DNA from 3 places in the Halomonas sp. HG01 genome. Region 3 is predicted to be linked to each of the others. Evidence: riboswitches for the same ligand, from Rfam matches in the RefSeq annotation. Region 3 holds a riboswitch; each other region holds the start of a gene.

Region 1 (7,132 bases), 350 kb from region 3:
GGGATTGCGCAGCAGCGCCTGCAGCACCACGCCGGCGAGCGCCAGGCCGGCACCGCAGCAGGCGGCGAGGATCGCCCGACTCAGACGGTATTCCCAGACGATGCCGGCATCGATGCGATCCACCGCGAAGGCCGTGCCACCGAGATGGTTGGCCAGCACCTTGAGGATGGTGTCGAACGGAATCGCGGTTTCGCCGATGGCGGTGCCTGCCATCACCGCGGCGAACAGCAGCAGCGGTGCCAGCCAGCCCCAGTGCCAGGCGGAGTGCGAGACGCTTATCCTGGCCATGGGCGGGCGCGATAGTCGAACGGCGTCATTCATCGTGCGAAGGACATCCCGGACAGGGCATCCACCAGCGTCTCGAGGCCGAAGATGGTGCGCATCGTCGCGCTCATGGCGTGGGCATCCATCTCGATGATGTGGCCGTTTTGCACCGCCGACATCTGGCTCGCCACGGGATCGTGGCGCAGGAAGTCGCGCTTGGTCTCGACGCTGTCCGCCGCATAGCGGCGGCGATCCATGGTCGCGATCACGATGAGGTCCGGGTCGGAGCGGGCGATCGTTTCCCAGCCCACGGTCGGCCATTCCTCGTTCGATTGGATGACGTTCTGGATGCCGAGCTTGTCCATCATGTAGCCGGGAGCGCCGAGCCTTCCCGCGACGTAGGGATCCGATGATCCGTCGGGAGACGAAAACCAGAATACCGCCGAAATATCGTCCGGAAGCGACAGCGATTCGGCGCGGGAAATGGCGTTTTCCTCGCGGTCTTTCAGCTCGTCGATCAGCTCGTCACCGGCATCATTGGCGTCGAAAATGGTGGCCAGCTCGTGGATGCCCTTGTACACCGAATCGGTGGAGAAGGCGGCGGTACGGGTGCCGTCGCCGCCGGTGGCATTGTTCTTGGTATCGCAGTCGGCGGGCATGATGTAGGTGTTGATGCCGAGATCCTGGAACTGGTCGCGGGTCGCCACGCTGCCGGTGGGGCCGATGTGCCACTCGTACTGGGCCGTGACAATGTCCGGCCGCCTGTTCACGACCGCCTCGAAGCTCGGGTCATTGTCGGCGATGCGCTCGATATCGGTGTTGGCTTCGCGGAATTCCGGCAGCACTGGCGTGAACCAGACCGATGTGCCGACGACGCGATCGGCGAGCCCCAGAGCGTAGAGAATTTCGGTCGCCGACTGACCGACGGTGACGGTTCGTTCCGGCGCGGCATCGACGTGAATGTCGCGGCCGCAATTCATCATCGTCAGCGGATAATGTGTCGCCTCCGCTCCGGCGGATGACGCCGTAATGAGTGAGAGCACTGCCAGTAGTCTACGAGCGAGAGTCATGCGTCGGTGTCCAGGTGGGGGAGGGGAAGTGGCCGACCGGCGACGGGAGATTGCCACGAGTTTCGAGGCGTTTTCCACTCCCATCGACGCCTGCGTCGACGCCGACTTTGAGGAGAGGCCGGCGACCTGCGCGCGAGGCTTTTCCGCGAAAATAAAAAGTTATGTTATATCATAACAAATCTATCCGGCAAGGGGCTTGCTTGCCGTCGCAGGTCGAGTGCGTGGTCGATTGCGCGGGACATGGCCGGTCCATTACGATACTCCTCCGAAGACAGGTGCCCCTGAGGTTCAGGGGATAATCGGGAAGTCTGGTGAGGCCACGGCCGATCCCAGCGCTGCCCCCGCAACGGTAATGAAGCGCGATCCGCGACGACCACTGGCGACATGCCGGGAAGGTGCGGATCACGGCACGACGCCCACGGCCATGCCCCGGCGAGTGCCCCTTCTGAGCCCGGAGACCGGCCTGTCACGTCGAGTCATTCCATGCCGGTGCGGTGGGCACCGAGAGGATCACCATGCCCGTGTTTGTCGATTCCCCCTCCCGGCGGAGCCTCCGCCGCGATGCGCGTCCCGCGTCCGTCTGCCGTTTCCCGGCCGTGACGCCATGAGCGCCGTTGCCGAATTTCCCTTCGTCGCCGTCGTCGGCCAGCCGGCGCTCAAGACCGCGCTGCTGCTCAGCGTTGTCGATCCGCGCCTCGGCGGCGTGCTGATCAGCGGTCCCAAGGGCAGTGCCAAGTCGACCCTGGCCCGGGCGCTGGCGGAGATTCTGCCGCGCGATGCCGAGGGCCGGCGACCGTCGCTGGTGACCCTGCCGCTGGGCGCCAGCGAGGAGCGCCTGACCGGTAGCCTGGATCTGCAGCGGGTGCTCGCCGACGGCGAGGCGCGCTTCCAGGAGGGCCTGCTGGCCCGCGCCCACGGCGGCCTGCTGTACGTCGACGAGGTCAACCTGCTGCCGGATGCGCTGGTCGACCTGCTGCTCGACGTGGCCGCCAGCGGCGTCAACCGCGTCGAACGCGACGGCCTGAGCCACGCCCACGCCGCGCGCTTCAGCCTGATCGGCACCATGAATCCCGACGAGGGCGAGCTGCGCCCGCAGCTGCTCGACCGCTTCGGCCTGTGTGTCGAGCAGTCGGCGAGCCCCGGCGTGGCCGAGCGCGTGGCGATCCTGCGCCAGCGCGAGGCCTTCGACCGCGACCCGCGTGCCTTCGTCGACGCCCACGAGGCCGAGCAGGCGGCGCTGACCCGGCGCCTGGCCGAGGCCCGCGAGCGCCTTCCCGACATCGTCGCCGACGATGACATCTACGAGCGCATCGCCGAGCGCAGTGAGGCCGCCGGGGTCGAGGGGCTGCGCGCCGACGTCACCTGGCACCGCGCCGCCCGGGCCCATGCGGCCTGGCGCGGTGCGGCGCGCGTCGAGCGTGAGGACCTGGATGTCGTCGAGCCCTGGGTGCTGGCCCATCGCCGCACCGCTGCCCCCGACGACAACGGCAGCGGCTCCGACTCCGACTCCGGCGCCGGCGGGAACGGGGCTGGCGAGGGCGGGTCCGGCATGAACGGGGCTGGCGAGCCTGACACGGGCCGCGGCAGGGCGAGCGGCGACGATTCACGCAAGCCGGCCCCCGACGGCGCCCAGGCCCCCGGGGCCGATTCACAGCCCCAGGGCCAGTGGGGCGCCATGCCGCCGGTGGCCCAGCCGAGCGTGGCCACGCCGATGCCGTCGCTGCCCGAGTCTGCGGCCGCTCCCACGTCCCCCGGCCTGACCTCGTCCGATGCGTCGAGCCGCCGCCCCGGTCGCCAGGTCGGCCGCCGCCGGGATCGCCGCCAGGCTGATCACGCCGATCCCGCGCCGCGCCCGGACTGGTTCGCGACCCTGGTCGAGCATCGCGGCCGTCGATCCTGGCGTCGCCTTTGCTATCGCCGCCCGCGCTCCGGCCAGCCGATGCTGCACCTGGTGCTGCTGGACACCTCCGCCTCCACCCTCGGCCGTCAACTGCTGGGCCGGGCCAAGGGCGTGGTCGACCGCCTGGCGCGCCAGGCCTACGCCGCCCGGGAACAGATCGCGGTGCTGGGCTTCGGCAACGAGGGCGTCGCCACCCTGCAGCCCAAGCGTCGCGCGCCGAAGGACCTGCTCGAGCGGCTCGATGCCGTGCCCGGCGGGGGCGGTACGCCGCTGCGCGAGGCCGTGGGCCACGCCGCGCAGCTGGTGCGCCGCTGGCGCCGCCAGGACGCGGGCCTGCAGGTGCGCACCTACCTGATCACCGACGGCCGCACCCGCCAGCCGCTGAGCGGCCTGCCGCCGCTCGGCGACTGCGTGGTCGTCGACACCGAATCCGCCGCCGTGAAGCGCGGCCGCGGCCGCGACATCGCCCGGGCGCTGGGCGCCGATTACCGGCCGCTGGCCGGCCGGGAGGCCGGGGGATGGGCATCGACATGAACGTCAAGGAAGCGAGCGCGATGCACGAGCACGACGCCGTGAGCTGCCCGGCGGTGTTCGTCGCCGCGCCGGCCTCGGGACAGGGCAAGACCACCGTGACCGCGGCGCTGGCGCGGATGCTGCGCCGCCAGGGCAGGGTGGTGCGGGTGTTCAAGACCGGACCGGACTACCTGGACCCGCGGGTGCTGGCCCAGGCCTCCGGCCAGCCGGTGGACCAGCTCGACCTGTGGATGGCCGGTGAGGCCTACTGCCGCCAGCGGCTGTTCGAGGCCGCCCGGGAGGCCGACCTGATCCTGGTCGAAGGCGCCATGGGCCTGTTCGACGGCGAGCCCTCCAGCGCCGATCTGGCCGCGCTGTTCGGCCTGCCGATGGTGATCGTGATGGACGTCAAGGGCATGGCCCAGACCGCCGCGGCGCTGGTGGCCGGGCTGGCCGGCTTCCGCGACGACGTGCGCATCGCCGGGCTGATCGCCAACGCCTGCGGCTCGGCGCGCCATCGCGAGCTGATCGAGGGCGCGCTGCCGGCGACCGTGCCGCTGCTGGCGGCGGTGCCCCGTGACCCGGACCTGGCGCTGCCCGAGCGCCACCTGGGGCTGGTCCAGGCCGAGGAGATCCGCGACGACCTGGAGGCGCGCTTCGACGCCGGCGCCGAGGCGCTCGCCGCCGAGGGCCTGGCCGAGGCCCTGCTGGCGCTGCCGCCGGTGGCCTTCACTCCCGCGCCCACCGAGGCCTCCGCACCGCCGGCCTGGCTCGCCGGCCGCACCATCGCCGTGGCGCGCGACGCCGCCTTCAGCTTCGTCTACCAGGCCAACCTGGACCTGCTTGAGCGCATGGGCGCGACGCTGAGATTCTTCTCGCCGCTGGCCGATACGAGTCTGCCGGCCTGCGACGCCCTGTGGCTGCCTGGCGGCTATCCGGAGCTGCACGCCGAAGGCCTCGCCGCCAACGCCGCGCTGAGCGACGACCTCCGGCGGGCCTTCGAGGACGATCTGCCGATCCTCGCCGAGTGCGGCGGGCTGCTCTACTGCCTGGAGACCCTGACCGATCAGGACGGCGAGACCCACGCCATGCTTGGCCTGCTGCCCGGCGCCGGCGCCATGCGCGGGCGTCGCGGCTGCCAGGGCATGCAGACCGCCGAGCTGCCCGAAGGGCCGGTGCGCGGCCACGCCCATCACCGCTCCCAGGCCAGCGGCACGCCCGAGCCCATCGCCCACGGTCGCCGCCAGCGCCATCCCGCGCCGGGCGAGGCGATCTACCGCGCGCGAGGCCTGACCGCGTCCTACCTGCACCTGTTCTTCCCCGACAACCCCGCCGCCGTGGCCCGCCTGTTTGGCGCGGCCGCGGTCGCTGACGATTCGACAAAGGAATGCCACGCATGAAACTCGACAAGATTCCCGCCACGGTGGTGACCGGCTTCCTCGGCAGCGGCAAGACCACGCTGCTGGCCGGTATCCTGCGCCGCATCACCGGCAAGCGCATCGCCGTGATCGTCAACGAGTTCGGCGAGCAGGACATCGACTCCAGCCTGCTGCGCGGCTGCGCCATCGGCTGTGATGAGGACGGCGCCCAGGCGCTCGACGAGGACGGCAGCATCTTCGAGCTGGCCAACGGCTGCATCTGCTGCACGGTGGAAGAAGAGTTCCTGCCGGTGATGAAGAAGCTGGTGGCCCGCCGCGACGACATCGACCACATCCTGATCGAGACCAGCGGCCTGGCGTTGCCCAAGCCGCTGGTGCAGGCCTTCAACTGGCCGGAGGTGCGTCAGCACTGCACCGTCGACGCCATCATCACCGTGGTCGACGGCCCGGCGGTGGCCGCCGGCCGCTATGCCAGCGACGTCGAGCGGGTCGAGGCCCAGCGCCGCGCCGACGACAGCCTGGATCACGATCCCAGCCTGCGCGAGCTGCTGGACGACCAGCTCAGCGCCGCCGACCTGGTGCTGGTCAGCAAGAGCGACCTGCTCGCCGAGGACGAGCGGGCGCGGGTCGAGGCGCTGGTGGCCGACAAGGTCCCCGGGTCCGTGAAGACGCTGTTTATCGATCCGAGCCTGGCCGACGATCCGGCCCGTCTGGAGGCGCTGATGGGCATCGGCGCGGCGAGCGAGGAGGGCATCGACCGCATCGACAACCACCACGACCGCCACCACGCCGAGGGCGCTCACCACGATCACGCCCACGACCACTTCGACGGCCTGGTGATCCGCCTGGGCGAGGTCGACGCCGAGGCGCTGGAGGCGCGCCTGACCGCGCTGCTGAAAGAACACGAGATCTATCGCGCCAAGGGCTTCGCGGCGATTCCCGGCAAGCCCATGCGCCGGGTCATCCAGGCCGTGGGCGAGCGGCTGGACGGCTACTACGATCGGCTGTGGGCCCGGGACGAGCCGCGTCACACCGAGCTGGTCATCATCGGCCGCCACCTGGATCGCGAGGTGCTGGAGGCGGCGCTGGCCGGTGCCGAGAGCGCGACGCCCGCCTGATGCACCTGTTCGCCGCCAAGCCCGGAGGCTTCGTCGACGACGAGGGCATCGTCGACCTGCAGCAGACGCCCGCCGAGGTCGTGATCCTGTCGGCCGCCGACAGCAGCCTGTCGGCGCTGGCCCAGGCGGTCGAGCGACTGGGCGACGCCTATCCCTCGGTGCGCCTCGCCAACTGGATGAACCTGGTCAAGCCCGCCGCCTATGACCTCTACGAGGATCGGGTGCTGGAGCACGCGCGGCTGGTGATCGTCTCGCTGCTCGGCGGCAGCGCCTACTGGCAGTACGGCTTCGATCGCCTGCGGGCCTGGGCGGCGGCGGATGCCAATCGGCAACTGATCCTGGTCCCGGGCTGCGACGCCCCGGACGACGCCCTGCTGGAGGCCTCCAGCGTGCCGGTCGAATCGGCCCGTCGAGTGTGGCGCTACCTGCGCGAGGGCGGCGCCGACAACGCCGAGCAGCTGCTGCGCTTCGTCGGCGCGGAATGTCTGGACGCGCCGCTGGAATGGCGCGAGCCGCGGGCGATTCCCCCCGCGCTGATCTATCTGTCTCCTTCCAAAGCGCCCGACACGGCGCTCTCTCAGGCGCCCGAATCCGCGCCGAGGGCCGGACAGGAGGCGACCCTGGCGGACTGGGAGGCGCAGCGCGACTCTGTGCGTCCCGTCTGCCTGCTGCTGTTCTATCGCAGCCATCTGCAGGGGGCCAACACCGCGGTGCTGGACGGCCTGATCGCGGCGCTCGAGGCCGAGGGCCTGGCGCCGCTGGCGGTGGCGGTGGCCTCGCTGAAGGAAGACGCCTGCGTCGCCTTCGTCGATCACCTGATCGAGCGCACCGGCGCCGGCCTGGTGGTCAACACCACCGGTTTCTCGGTCAACCGCGAGCCCGATGAGG
Region 2 (7,132 bases), 360 kb from region 3:
GATGCTGGCCTGGCTGTCGCCGGCGCTGTCGCTCGCCGCCGAGCTCGTCATGCTGGCCACGGCCTTTGCCACCCGCGGTCTCGCCCAGGCGGCCCGGGCGGTGGCCGAGCCGCTCAGGCAGGGCGATCTGCCGGCGGCCCGCCGCGCGCTGGGCGGTATCGTCGGCCGCGATACCGACACGCTGGATGAGGCGGGGCTTTCCCGCGGCGCGGTGGAGACCGTGGCCGAGAACACCGTGGACGGCATCACCGCCCCGCTGTGCTGGGCGCTGATCGGCGGGGCGCCGCTGGCGCTGGCCTACAAGGCGGTCAACACGCTGGACTCCATGGTCGGCTATCGTAGCCCGCGCTATGAAGACTTCGGCCGCGCCTCGGCGCGCCTGGACGACGCCGTCAACTGGGTGCCGGCGCGGCTCACGGCTCTGGCCATGTGGCTGGCCGCTCGGCTCGTCGTCGGCGGCCGCACGCAGGGGGCCATGGCCGCCACCCGCCGCGAGGCGCCGCGGCACCCGAGCCCCAACGCCGGCTGGCCCGAGGCCATGGTGGCGCACCTGCTGGGCGTGCAGCTCGGCGGGCTCAACCACTACGACGGTCGCCCCTCGCATCGCGCCGTCCTCGGCCGCGCGCTGGAGCCGCTGAGCGTGTCCCATATCGAGCGCGCCATCCATCATATGCACGGCGGCTGGCTGGGCGTGCTGGCGATGCTGGCGCCGCTGGTGCTGCTGCGGGAGTGGCTGGCATGACGGCACACGCAGGACCGGATGCGAACAGCACACCGGGCTGGCCCGCCCACGGCGGGCGCATCGCGCCGCTGCTGGCGCGCCATGGCCTGCCGGCCGACCACCCGGTGATCGATTTCAGCGCCAACCTCAACCCTCTTGGACCGCCGCCCTGGCTCGGCGACTGGCTGAGCGATTGGATGAGTGAGCCGCTGGGCGGTGCCGCGTCGCTGGCCCGCTATCCGGACCCGGACGACGATCGGGCGCGCCGGGCCATCGCCGCCAACGACGGCGTGGCGCCGGCGCGGGTGCTGGTCACCAACGGCGGCATCGAGGCGATCCATCTCGCCGCCGCGCGGCATGCCGGCGGCCGGGCGCTGGTGATCGAGCCGACCTTCTGCGAGTACGCCCTGGCCTGCGCTCGGCACGGCCTCGAGGTCGAGCGGCTGGGCCTGTCGATGCCCGAGTTCCGGCTCGACCTCGACGCCGCCGAGGCCGCCCTGGCCGGCGTCGAGATCGCCTTCCTGTGCCGGCCCAACAACCCCAGCGGCACCCTGGTGCCCCGCGCCGACGTCGAGCGGCTGCTGGCGAGGGCCGACCAGACCGGTACCACCCTGGTGGTGGACGAGGCCTTCGTCGACTTCACCGAGCATGAAGAACGGCTGACGCCGCTGCTCGAGCGTTCACCGAACCTGCTGCTGCTGCGCTCGCTGACCAAGCTGTTCGACGTGCCGGGGCTTCGGCTCGGCTACCTGCTCGGCGCCCCCGAGGCCGTCGCGCGGCTGGCCGATTTGCAGATGCCGTGGAGCGTCAACGCCCTGGCCCTGGGGCTGGCGGCGCCGCTGCTCGCCGACGAGGACTATCTGGCCCGCACCCGGGCCTGGCTCGCCGCCGAGCGCGATCTTCCCGAGCGTGCGCGCGCGCTGGGCTACACGGTGCCGGAGACCCACGCCAACTTCCTGCTGCTGCGCGGCGGAGAGGACGCCGAGGACGCGGGGGCGCTGTTCGCCTTCCTTCTCGAGCGCGGCCTCCTGGCCCGCCATACCCACGGCTTCCCCGGTCTCGACGGCGCCTGGCTGCGCCTGGCGCTGCGCGGCGGCGACGACAATGCCCGGCTGCTCGAGGCCCTGGCGGCATGGCGGCGCCCATGATCGCCTTCGTCTCCGGCGGGGCGCGCTCCGGCAAGAGCGGCGTGGCCGAGGCGCTGGTCGACGAGTGGCAGTCGGCCCGCGGCGGCGCGCGCTTCTATCTCGCCACTGCCACCGCTCGGGCCGGCGACGACGAGATGGCCGCCCGTATCGCTCGCCACCGTCGCGAGCGCGGCGACGGCTGGCTGACCCTGGAGCCGCCGCTGGCCTTCGCCGAGGCGCTCGCCGCGATGCCCCCGGGCAGCACGGTGCTGCTCGACTGCCTGACCCTGTGGGCCAGCCGGGTGATGTTCGAGGCCGGGCTCTCGCAGGCCGAGGGCCGGGCGATGCTGGCGGCCGGGCTCGACGAGGCCCGCCGCCGCGACCTCGCCCTGGTGGTGGTCTCCAACGACCTCAACGAGGAACTGCCGCCCCGCGACGCCCTGGTGTGGCGCTATCTGGCCTTCCTGCAGGCCCTGCATCGCGATCTGGCCGCGGCCTCGAATCGCGTGATCGAGGTGGTGGCGGGCCGCGCCATCGACTGGAAAGGAGGCGATTCATGAAGGACGCGGGCTTCGGCGTGCTGCTGGCCATCCAGTTCCTGACCCGGCTGCCGGTGACGCTTGCCTGCCCCTGGACGCCGGCCACCCGGCGCTGGGCGGCGCGGGCCTATCCGCTGGTGGGTGCGCTGGTGGGGGTGATCGTGGCCGCCGCCGGCACGCTGCTCGAGGGCCTGCTGCCTCTGCCGCTGCTGACGCTTTTGCTGCTCAGCCTGTGGGTGGCGCTGACCGGCGGGCTGCACCTCGACGGACTGATGGACCTGGCCGACGCGCTCGGCAGCAACGCTCCGCTCGAGAAGCGCTGGGCGATCATGAAGGACCCGCAGGTCGGCAGTTTCGGCATGCTGGCGCTGGTCTTCCAGCTGGCCTGGAAGGCGGCACTGCTGTGGGCGCTGCTGGCGGCCGGGGCGAGCCCCTGGTGGCTGGTGCCGGTGGTGGCGCTGGGCCGGCTGGCCGCGGTCGGCCTGCTGGTGAGCCAGCCCGCCGCCCGCGCCGAGGGCCTGGCCCACGCCTGGCAGCAGAGTCTCGGTCGGCGCGACCTGGTGCTGGCCGCGCTGCCGGCGCTGGCGTGTCTGGTTTTCGTGCCCGGGCTGGCTTGGCTGCTGGTCGGCCTGGCGGGCTTCGTCATCATCTACGGCCGGGCGGTGCGCCGGGCCTTCGGCGGCATCAATGGCGACATCGTCGGCGCCGCCATCGAGGGAGGAGAACTATGGCTGCTGCTGATCGCCTGGAGCTGGTGGTCGTTCGTCATGGCCTGACGAGCTGGAACCGTGAGCGCCGCTACCAGGGCCATCGCGACATTCCGCTGCTGCTGCCGGACGCCGAGGCGGACCTGGATCGGCTGCGCGAGGCGCTGGCCGACGTCGCCTTCGACGCCGTGCACTGCAGCGACCTGACCCGCTGCCGCCAGACCCTGGCCCACGTGCTGGAAGGTCGGGAAAGCGGCGCACCGCGCCTCGATGCCCGGCTACGCGAGCTGGCCTTCGGCGACTACGAGGGGCGGACCTGGGCCGAGCTCAAGGACGATCCCGACTATCGCGCCTGGGTCGACAGCCAGGGTCGGCTGGCCACGCCCGGCGGCGAGTCCGCCGACGACCTCTGGGCGCGGCTCTCGGCCTGGCTCGAGGAGGTGCTGGCCGAGGCGCGGAAGGCGGGCCATCGCCGCGTGCTGGCGGTCAGCCACGGCGGCGCCATCCGCGAGCTGCGCCGGCGTCTGGAAGACGCGGACTTCTGGGACGGCGTGGTCGGCCAGGCCCAGGGGCGGCGTTTCACGTTCACACTCGAGGAGGACGGCTGGTCATGCAGCTCTTCATCGGCGGTGCCTGCGCCGGCAAGCGCGATCTCGTAGCGGCGCGCTTCCCCGACGCCGGCTGGGCTCGGATCGACGAGCTGGGGCTCGACGGCCGCGAGCATGACCTGCGCCCGGGCGCGGTGCGGGTGCTGACCGGCTGGACGCGCTGGCTGGAAAACGCGCTGGCCACGGAGCCCGACGATGACCGGCTGCGCGCGCGGCTGGTCGCGTCGCTCGACGCGCTGAAAGACGCCGAGCGGGAGGCGAGGGGAGAGATCGTGCTGATCCTGCCCGAGATGGGCCGCGGCATCGTGCCCATGGACGCGGCGGACCGACGCCTGCGCGATCTGGCCGGCTGGCTGGCACAGGATGCCGCCGCCCGCGCCGAATCGGTCTGGTATGTGCGCCATGGGTTGGCGCGGAGATTGTGAGGGCCTTGCTCCGGCCCCAGAGACATCACTCGGGGCTTTCCCGGCGACAGGTCTCTGAGGGGCGCTGTGAACCCATCCCGGGGCGCTACTTTTGCCATCCATGGCAAAAACCCCCTCTACGACCTGTCCCCGGCGCCCCTCACCTCGTGCCAACGTCTCCATGCCGCGTTGACGCCCCGGTAGGCGATTGCTAGCTTACGCCGCACTCTCGGGTGACCCGCCAGTCTGTCCTGTCGGCAGGCGCAACAGGCCCCGACAAGAAGGGCGAGGGTAAACGGGAAGTCGGTGATCCAGTCCGACGCTGCCCCCGCAACGGTGATCGAGTCACGCACCGCCACATGCCACTGTGCCACGCACGGGAAGGCGGCGGTGTGGAGGCGCACAGGCGCCTCGCTCGTCAGCCCGGAGACCGGCCCGAGAGCCAGCGCCGCAATGGGCGAGACAGCCCGCGGCTGGATAAAAACCGATACGCCGTGCGGGTGAGCACGGTGAGCAAGGACTCCCATGAACAAGCCCTATCCCTCCCGCGGCCTGGCGTTTGCCCTGGCCGCGCTGCCGCTGGCCGTCCAGGCCCAGGGCGAGGCCGCCGATGACGCCGCCGCCGAGACCCTCAACCCGCTGGTGGTGACCGCCGCTCTGGCGCCGCGCACCGCCGACGAGAGCCTGGCCTCGGTCACCGTGATCGACGAGGACCAGCTGCGCCGTCAGGACCCGACGGACATTACCGATGCGCTGCGCGCCCAGCCCGGCGTCGACGTGACCTCCAGCGGCGGCTTCGGCAAGACCACCAGCGTCTACCTGCGTGGCACCGGCAGCGAGTCCACGCCGCTGATGATCGACGGTATCCGGCTGCGCTCCGCCACCGCTGGCGGCCCGGCCTGGCAGTTTCTCGAGCCGCGCATGTTCGAGCGCGTCGAGATCGTGCGTGGCCCCCGCGGCAGCCTCTACGGCGCCGACGCCGTGGGCGGCGTGGTCCAGCTGTTCACCCCCGAGGGCGAGGGCGAGCCGGCCCCGCGCATCACGCTCGGCGGCGGCAGCTTCGATACCCGCCGTGCCAGTGCCTCGCTGTCCGGCAGCGAGGGGGGCACCCGCTACTATGTGGCCGCCAGCCGACTGGAGAGCGACGGCTACGAGATCGTCGACGGCGAGGGCGACAAGGGCTACGACAACACCACCGGTCTGATGCGCCTCTCGCACACCTTCGCCGGCGGCGCCGAGCTGGGCGTGCTGGCGCTGCGGGCGCGCGGCAATACCGAGTTCGATGCCTTCGGCACTCCCGCCGATACCGATTACGTGCAGCAGGTGGCCGGCGTCTACGGTGAGCTGCCGATCACCGAGACCTGGTCCAGCCGCCTGACGCTGAGCGAGGCGAGGGACAAGCAGGCAACGCCGCTGTATGGCAGTGTCTTCGATACCCAGGCGCAGACGGCACGCTGGGAAAATACCCTGGACCTGGGGCCGCACCAGCTGGTCGTCGGCGGAGAATACCGTGAGGAAGAGGTCAACGACAGCGAGACCGGAAGCGGGGCTTTTTCGGTGGAGAGTCGCGACAACACGGCCGTCTTTACCCAGGCGCTGATGGATTTCTCGCCGCTGACCGTCCAGGCCTCGCTGCGCCACGACGACAACGAGGCCTACGGCGAGGAGACGACCGGCAGCCTGGCGCTGGGTGTCGCCCTCGACGATATCCATACCCTGCGGGCCAGCTATGGCACCGCCTTCCGCGCGCCGACGTTCAACGACCTCTACTATCCGTTCGATGGCTTCTTCGTAGGCAATCCGGATCTCGACCCGGAAACCTCGGAGACCTATGAGCTGGGCATCCGGGGCCAGCTCGGCCGCGGATTCTGGGACCTGGCGGTCTACCAGAGCGACATCGACGACCTGATCACCAATGTCGACAGCGACGGCGATGGCTTCGTCGATACCACGGACAACGTCGACCGGGCCCGGATTCGCGGCGTGGAAGTCGCCACCGGCGCCGACGTTGAGGACTGGACGCTGCGCGCCGCCCTGACCTACGTCGACCCCGAGAACCGCGAGACCGGCAAGCGTCTGCAGCATCGTGCCTCGCGCAGCCTGCGCTTCGACGCCGACCGCGCGCTGGGCGACTGGACGCTGGGCGGCTCGGTGATCGCCCAGGACCATCGCTATGCGGATGAGGCCAACGAACAGCGCCTCGGCGGCTTCGCCACCCTCGACCTGCGCGCCGGCTGGAATTTCGCCCCGGGCTGGTCGACGCGCCTGACGCTGGAGAACCTGCTCGACAAGCAGTACCAGACGGTCGGTGGCTACAACAGCCCGGGCCGCGCGGCCTTTGTCAGCGTGAGCTTCGGCGGCTGATGCCGATCCGGCGACACCCGGCGCGGTGGGCCGTCGTGGCCATGCTGTGGCTGACGGCGGGGCTGTCTTTCGCGCAGGCCCAGGCCGATGAGTCGATCTGCGTCACCGACGACGCCGAGCGCGAGATGTGCCTGGACGCACCGGCGACGCGCATCGTGGCGCTCTCGCCCGGCGTCACTGAGCTATTGTTCTCTGCCGGCGCCGGCGAGCAGGTGGTGGGGGCGGTGAGCTTCAGCGACTATCCCGCCGCGGCCGAGGATCTGCCCCGGGTCGGCAGCTACGACCGCCTCGACCTCGAAGCGCTGCTGGCCCTCGACCCCGACCTGATCGTGGCCTGGTCGAGCGGCAATCCCCGGGAGCAGGTCGAGCGCCTGGCCGCGCTCGGTCTGCCGGTCTATTTCTCCGACGCCGGCGACTTCGCCGCCATCGCCTCGAGCCTCGAGCGCCTGGGCGCGCTGGCCGGCAGCGAGGCGCAAGGCCGGGCCGCGGCCGACAGGCTGCGCGGCGAGGTGGCCGAGCTGCGCAGCCGATACGCCGGCGCCGCCCCGGTGTCGGTCTTCTACCAGGTCTGGGACGAGCCGCTGATGACGGTCAACGGCGAGCACTGGATCAGCCGGGCGCTGTCGCTGTGCGGCGGTGAGACCCTGTTCGCCGACGAGTCG
Region 3 (7,132 bases):
TCGTTGAGGGTCAGCGAGGCCGAGGTGTGCAGCAGCTGCAGATGCAGCAGACCGACGTCGAGCTCGGCCAGCGCCGGCAGCTGACGGGCGATCTCGTCGGTGATCAGGTGAAAGCCTCGGGCGCGAGGGGCAAGGCGGATCTCGTGCTGGTCCCAGATCATGGCGGTCTCCCCTTGGATGGCGAAAGGGCGGTCAGCATAGGCGAGACGCCTCCGCCATGATACCCGGGGAGAGCGCCGGTCACCGCCGTGAGGCTGGCGGCGGTGACCGGCGTGGCCGTCAGGCGTTCTCGGGAACGCGGAAGCCGACCACGGCCTGGTAGAGCCCGTTGGCCTGCCCCTCGAGGGAGCCGGCGGCCCCTGCCGCCTGCTGCACCAGGGCGGCGTTCTGCTGAGTGACCTGATCCATCTGGGTCACCGCCTGGTTGACCTGCTCGATGCCCGCCGACTGTTCCTGAGAGGCGGCGGAGATCTCGGCCATCAGGTCGTTGACGCGCTGTGCGCTGGTGCGGATCTCGCCCATCGCGCGGTCGGCCTGGTCGACCAGTTCGGCGCCGTCGTTGACGTGGCCCACCGAGCCTTCGATCAGCGTCTTGATCTCGCTGGCCGCCTCGGCGCTGCGGCTGGCGAGATTGCGCACCTCGCTGGCCACCACCGCGAAACCGCGGCCCTGTTCGCCGGCACGGGCGGCCTCCACGGAGGCGTTGAGGGCCAGCAGGTTGGTCTGGAAGGCGATGTCGTCGATCATCGAGATGATGTCGGCCACCTTGCGCGAGCTGTCGCGGATCTCGCCCATGGTGGTGACCACGCGGCCGATCACGTCCTGACCCTTTTCCACCGAGCTGGTGGTCTCGTCCGAGAGGGTATTGGCCTGGGTGGCGTTGTCGGCGTTCTGGCGCACGGTGGCGGTCAGCTCCTCCATGCTGGAGGCGGTTTCCGCCAGCGAGGCGGCCTGCTGCTCGGTGCGCGATGACAGGTCGTTGTTGCCGCTGGCGATCTCGCTGGCGCCCTGGTCGATGGCTTCCCCGGCCTGGCGGATGCGGGTGATCGTGGCGGCGAGCTCGAGTCGCATGCGCTCGATGGCATACATCAGACTGTGGCGGTCGTCATCGCGCAGGGGAGTGGCGTGCGTCAGGTCGCCCTCGGCGATGCGCTCCACGACGCGCTCGGCCTCGCTCGGCTCGCCGCCCAGGGTGCGATACACGCTGCGGATGAGCACCAGGAAGGCGGCGGTCAGGAAGCCGCCGGCAATCAGCAGCACCAGGGCATACTGGCCCAGCTTGCCGAGGAAGGCCGCCTGGATGTCGTGGGTGTAGACGCCGGCGGCGATGTTCCAGCCCCAGGGCGCGAAGCGCTCGACGTAGCTCAGCTTGGGAAACAGCGTATCGCTGCTGGCGTCGCGTGAGGCGTAGGGCAGGTAGCCGCCGCCGTCGCGGGCGAGAGCCGCCAGCTCGCGGTACACCCCGACCCCGTTGGGGTCCTCGTAGGACGACATGTTCGTACCCGGATCACGGCGAGGGTGATAGATCAGGCGCGAATCCGCGTCGAAGACGAAGACGTAGTTGTCCCGGGCGTCGCCGAAGCGGATCGCATCCAGCGCTGCGTAGGCCCGTGTCTTCGCCTCATCCTCGCTCAGCTCGCCGGTCTCGACCCGTGTCGCGTAGCCTTCGAGCAGGGTATCCACCATGCCGATGGTGTTGGAAAGGGAATGCTGGCGTTCCTCGAACATCGTGGTCCGGCTCTGCCAGGCCATGCTGATCACGATGCCGATCATCACCAGCCACATCAGTCCCAGCGTCAGCCACAGCTTGCGCTTGAGGGGCCATGGCCGGTGTGCCTGGGAGGTGCGGGCGCCCTGCGATACGGCGGGGGCCTGGCTCGCGTCGAGGCGAGCGCTTGTGGTCAAACTCGTCATGGAGCTTTCTTATCCTGCGATAATCATTGATAGGAAGAGGGGCGGTTATTGGACGTGTTATGACCAGGCATTATCGGCCTCGGCCCGCCGGGCTTTAGCGCGGCCAGAGGTTTGCCCCGTCGATCCTGGGCATGACGGGGAGGGAGGAGAGGGAAATAGAGGGAAGGGGAAGAGAGGAGAGTAAAGCCGCGACGGCGCGCATACGCCGTCGCGGGGAAGGCCCGGCACCTGGCGGTCAGATGTCCGTAACGCGTCGTGAGAGGATGTCGAGGAAGCGCTGTCGCGCGGTGGCCGGGAGTGCCTCGGGCAGGTCGGCCTCGGTCGCCGGCCGGTCGCCGACCTGGATCAACATGACCATGCCCATGGTGTAGTGCGGCGAGCACTTGATCCCCCAGATGCCTTCGGCCTCCAGTGTGACCTCGATGGCTTCGTCGATATTGCCGATGAAGGCCTGGCCGCCTTCGGGCACCATGCCGTCGATGGTCGCCGCGTTGTGCCCCGGGGCGGCGTCGACGAACGTCACAGTGTCGCCGGGTTGCACGTGCAGGTAGCCGGGCTCGAAGGGCATCGGCCCGGTGGCGTTGCGGTTCAGCATCTTCACGGTGTGCGTCTCGGCTATCGCGGAGAGGGGCAGCAGGCTCAGCAGCAGGATCAGGCGTTTCAGCATGGTATCGCTCGATATCGTGGTGGATCGGTGGCGCGGGCGGCGGTTCACGGCGAGAGCTCGAAGTCGGCCAGTCGGTCGGTCAGTCGCTCCAGGGCGAAGATCGCCCGGATCGAGGGATCCATGGCATGGGCATCGATCTCGACGATGCGGTCGTTGCGCACGGCCGGCATTTCACGGGTGACCGGGTCCGTGTCGAGGAACTCACGCTTGACGGTGATATCGTCGGCTGGAAGGCGACGTCTATCCATCCGCGCCGCGGCGATGAAGGAGGGATGGCCGCGGGCGATGGTCTCCCAGCCGACGGTGGGCCATTCCTCCTCGGAGGCGATGACGTTGGTGATGCCGAGCGTGGCCATCATCCAGCCCGGCACGCCGTTGGCCCCGGCGACGTAGGGGGCGATGGCCAGGTCGGCGGAGGAGTACCAGAACACGCCGCGGATATCCTTCGGCAGCGCCATTGCCCGAGCCCGCTCCTTGGCGGCCTCCTCGCGTGCGCGAAGATCGGCGATCACCTCGTCGCCGCGCGCCGAGACGTCGAAGATCCTGGCCAGCGTCGCGATGCCGTCATAGATTAGCTCGGGGTCGAACGGGGTCGTGCGGGTGCCGTCGAGGCTGTTCCGATTGTGCTTGCCGACACAGTCGGTCGGCATGACCCAGCTGGGAATGGCGATGTCATCGAACATCTCGGGGGTGCCGACGGCGCCCTGGGGGCCGATCATCCACTGGTAGGCCGTCACCACCAGGTCCGGGTGCTGGCCGACCACGCTTTCATAGCTCGGCGCATTGTTCGACAGCCGCGTCACGTCGGCATCGACCTCGGTGAAGCGGTCGAGTACGGGGTTGACCCATAGTGCCGTGCCAACGACCTTCTCGGAAAGGCCCAGCAGGTAGAGGATCTCGGTGGTGGCCTGGCCGACGCTGACGACCCGTTCGGGCGGCCGTTCGACGGTGATTTCGTGGCCGCAGCTCGATAGCGTGAGGGGATAGTCGGTGGCGGCCAGGGCCGTCTGCCCCAGGCAAAGGCTCGCGGCGATTGCCGTGGTCATTCTCAACATCATGTACATTCCCGTGCATGATGAGCGGACGACCGGGGCGTCCACCAGGCGGACCATCCCCCTGGTGCGGGTACCGCCCAAGCCGACCCGCTCGGTTAGTCGATAGGGGTCGGCAGGTCTCCTGACTGACGGGTCATCGCTAGCTCACCTTCCCGAACGCTGCGTTCAGTGGCGTCATCGAGCCTCGCTAACCGCCTACAGTTGCGGGGGCAGTTCCGTTTCGCGCGGGTATCGCGACGGATTCCCTCTTAGGTTCCCTGAGGAACACCGACCCGGCCAGTCTAGAGCGCGGAGGTGCACGACGCCATCTTCCTTCCAGGGCGGCGCTGCAGCCTTCGTGACCGATGCGGCGTTCGTGCCCGCGGAGTGCGCTAGTCGTCCGTCGGCGGCTCGGCCGTCAGCGCCGCGCGGAAGAGCTCGCCGATGCGCGTCCGGCTTCTGGCGTACCAGGCTTCGTCCTTGATCACCGCGCCGCCGGCGTTGAGCGGATGGGTGGGCAGGTGCAAACGCATGTCGATGCCGCTGTCGGCATGGGTGGTGACCCCCTGTATGGCGCTGTGGCGTGACGGGCCGTAGGGAATGTAGCGCGTCAGTGCCGCCTGGCGCTCGCTGGCGGTGGCGAAGCGGATGAAGCGCCGTGCCGCCTCGGGGTGAGGGGCGTGGCGCGGGATCGCCCACACCTCGTGCTCCTGGACCTGGCCGTCCCAGAGGATGGCGATCGGCGCGTCGCGATGGGCCATGGCATCGAAGAAGCGCCCGTTGTAGCCCGAGGCCATGGCCACTTCGCCGTCGAGCAGCAGCTCGACCGGCGTGCTGCCGGTCTCCCACCAGCGCAGTTCCTCGAGCCCCGCCAGCCGGGCGAAGGCCAGCGACAGGCCGCGGCGGGTGCTGAGCAGCCGGTACAGCTCCTCGCGGGGCACGCCGTAGGACAGCAGGGCCCATTCGAGATTGACCGAGGGCGTGCGCTGCAGCGCCCGAGGGCCGGGGAAACGATGCTGGTCGAACAGGTCGGCGATCTCGGTGGGGCGCCGGCCGGGGAAGGCGTCGGTGCGGTAGGCGACCACGGTGGCGAACACCGAGTGGGTCAGGCTGCAGTCGCCGAAGGCGCCGTCGATGAAGTCGCGCTCGACGGGCGTGCCGTCCGGCGCCGGGGCGGCGAGATCGGCCGGCAGGGGTTCGAGCAGCCCCGCCTCGCAGGCCGCCATGGCCTCGCTGCGGGTCATGTCGATGACGTCCCAGGGCACGTTCTGCTCGGCCACCGCGCGGCGCAGCGCCGCCAGCCCGCCGTCGTAGCGTTCCACCGCGACCGGGATGCCGGTGGCCTCGGTGAAGGGGGCGAACAGCGCGCGTCGCTGGGCCCGCTCGTAGGCGCCGCCCCAGCTCAGCACCGTCAGCGGCCCGGTGCCGGTCGCAGGGCTCGTCTGGCCTGTCTGACCCGGCGCCATGCCGCCTGCGGCGAGGCCGGACAGCAGCGCCATCACGGCCAGTATTCGTCTAGCCCGCACCGTGCTCCTCCTTTCGTAGCTCGTCGCTGTAGCGCAGGAAGGCCCGGGCGATGCTCGACTCATAGACCACGCCGTGGAAGACGTCGTCCTCGTCGACCACGGCGATGGCCTCGCCGGTCATCTCCTGCAGCTGACGCATGGCGGCCCAGATCGAGGCCTCGGGCCCCAGCACCGGACGCGGCGTGGCCGGGCAGTCGGCGATGGGGGCGTCGCCCCGGTCCTGCTCGCGCATCACCTCCAGGTCGGCCAGCGTCAGGCTGCCGCGGTAGCGGCCGTCGGCGTCGACCCGATAGGCCTCGCCGTGGCCCGCCTGACCCAGGGCGTGAATGGCCGCCGTGACCGTGGTCTCGGGACGCAGCGTCACGCCCTCCTGGCTGAGCAGGTCGCCCAGTCGGGCGTCCTCCAGCACCGCCCGGCCGCGGCCGGAGGACAGGTCCAGCCCCCGGGCCGTCAGCTGGATGTCGAACAGCGAGCGGCCGAACAGCTGGGCGGCGATGGGGCTGGCCAGGGTCACGCTGGCCAGCGCCGCGGTGGTCAGCGCGTAGCTGCCGGTGAGCTCGAAGACGATCAGCAGGCTGGTCAGCGGCGCGCCAATCACCGGGGCGGTGACCGCCACCATGCCGCAGATGGCATAGAAGACGAAGGTGTCCTGGGCGGCTCCGGCCAGGCCTATCAGGGTGCCGCACAGCGCCCCGAACAGGGTGCCGATTACCAGCGCCGGGCTGAACACGCCGCCGCCGAAGCCCATCCCCAGGCACAGCGCCGTGGCGGCCAGCTTGAGCCCCATCACCACCGCGAGCTCCACGCTCCCGAAGGCGCCGGCGATGGTGGCGAAGCGCAGCGTCTCCTGGCCCATGCCGAGGATATCGGGCACCCACAGCGCGGTCACGCCGAGCCCGGCGCCGGCCAGCGCCGGGCGCAGCGGGGCGGCCAGCGGCAGGCGCCGGGCCAGCCGGCCGATGCCGAGGATGGCGTGCATGTAGCCGCCGGCCACCAGTGCCCCCAGCCCGCCGATGACGAGAAACACGCCGAACTCCCAGGGGCGGGGAATGGCGAGCTCGACCACGTGGAAGAGGGCGCCACGGTCGAGCACCTCGGCGGCGATCACGTGGCCGACCAGGGCGGCGGCCGCCACCGGGGCGAAGGCGCGCAGGGCGTAGTGGCGCAGTACCACCTCGTGGGCGAAGACGATGCCGGCGAGCGGGGCGTTGAAGGCGGTGGCGATGGCCGCGGCCACGCCGCAGGCGATGGTGATGTTGTCCTCGGAGCGGCCCAGCCGCAGCAGGCGGGCGCCCGCCGAGCCGAGGCTGGCGCCCATGTGGACCAGCGGCCCGTACTGGCCCACCGACGCGCCGGCGCCCAGCGACACCAACCCCGACAGCGCGGACAGTGCCCCGGCGCGTGGCGGCAGGCGGCCGCGGCGGGTCTGCACGGCGGCGATGGCGTCGGCGGGCGTATGGGGGCGGCCCTCGGGAATGGCGCGATGCAGCTGGCCGACGATCAGCCCGCCCAGCGTCGGCACCAGCACCGTGGCCACGGCCAGCCACTCGGGGTGGGCGAACATCATGCGCCCGCGTGGCGACACCAGCAGCAGGTCATTGAGCCATACCACGGCGCCGACGAAGCCCACGGCGAGCAGCGCCGCCAGGCCGCCGGTCACGCCGCCCAGCGCCACCAGCCCCAGAAAGCGCAGCACGCCCCGCGCGCCGCGGCCCTCGACTTTCCCTGTATCCGCTCGGGTCATGTTGAAGGTGTAGGCGCTGGGGCGTGGATGGTCCACTCGCCGCGCGTTTGGGCATGGCATTGGGGGAGGGGCCGGCCGACGGGGCACTACACTGAAGAAGCCAGGCGAGACGTCATCGGAGGGCCATGCAATGAGCGAACATCACACGGGCGGCTGCTTCTGCGGCGTCGTCCAGGTCGAGGTCGAGGGCAAGCCGGAGGCCATGGGCTATTGCCACTGCGAGTCCTGCCGGCACTGGTCGGCGGGC

The links. A riboswitch is a leader RNA that binds a small molecule or an ion and turns the genes downstream of it on or off. The one in region 3 is predicted to bind cobalamin.
Region 1: another riboswitch for cobalamin. It lies ahead of UN84_RS04885 (AAA family ATPase); the one in region 3 lies ahead of UN84_RS06620 (ABC transporter substrate-binding protein).
Region 2: another riboswitch for cobalamin. It lies ahead of UN84_RS04840 (TonB-dependent receptor domain-containing protein); the one in region 3 lies ahead of UN84_RS06620 (ABC transporter substrate-binding protein).

What each region holds. Positions count from the first base shown of each region.
Region 1 covers NZ_CP022134.1:1,049,001-1,056,132, forward strand. Annotated here, with positions in the region: gene UN84_RS04875 (FecCD family ABC transporter permease) at 1-288, opposite strand, end outside; gene UN84_RS04880 (ABC transporter substrate-binding protein) at 318-1,334, opposite strand; cobalamin riboswitch at 1,591-1,815, shown strand; gene UN84_RS04885 (AAA family ATPase) at 1,939-3,768, shown strand; gene UN84_RS04890 (cobyrinate a,c-diamide synthase) at 3,753-5,147, shown strand; gene cobW (cobalamin biosynthesis protein CobW) at 5,144-6,244, shown strand; gene cobN (cobaltochelatase subunit CobN) at 6,244-7,132, shown strand, end outside.
Region 2 covers NZ_CP022134.1:1,037,726-1,044,857, forward strand. Annotated here, with positions in the region: gene cbiB (adenosylcobinamide-phosphate synthase CbiB) at 1-742, shown strand, start outside; gene cobD (threonine-phosphate decarboxylase CobD) at 739-1,869, shown strand; gene UN84_RS04820 (bifunctional adenosylcobinamide kinase/adenosylcobinamide-phosphate guanylyltransferase) at 1,866-2,408, shown strand; gene cobS (adenosylcobinamide-GDP ribazoletransferase) at 2,405-3,163, shown strand; gene UN84_RS04830 (histidine phosphatase family protein) at 3,115-3,753, shown strand; gene UN84_RS04835 (bifunctional adenosylcobinamide kinase/adenosylcobinamide-phosphate guanylyltransferase) at 3,705-4,127, shown strand; cobalamin riboswitch at 4,376-4,542, shown strand; gene UN84_RS04840 (TonB-dependent receptor domain-containing protein) at 4,632-6,470, shown strand; gene UN84_RS04845 (cobalamin-binding protein) at 6,512-7,132, shown strand, end outside.
Region 3 covers NZ_CP022134.1:1,394,089-1,401,220, forward strand. Annotated here, with positions in the region: gene UN84_RS06605 (secondary thiamine-phosphate synthase enzyme YjbQ) at 1-158, opposite strand, end outside; gene UN84_RS06610 (methyl-accepting chemotaxis protein) at 280-1,914, opposite strand; gene UN84_RS06615 (pseudoazurin) at 2,150-2,581, opposite strand; gene UN84_RS06620 (ABC transporter substrate-binding protein) at 2,626-3,627, opposite strand; cobalamin riboswitch at 3,731-3,923, opposite strand; gene UN84_RS06625 (ABC transporter substrate-binding protein) at 4,008-5,141, opposite strand; gene UN84_RS06630 (chloride channel protein) at 5,131-6,921, opposite strand; gene UN84_RS06635 (GFA family protein) at 7,016-7,132, shown strand, end outside.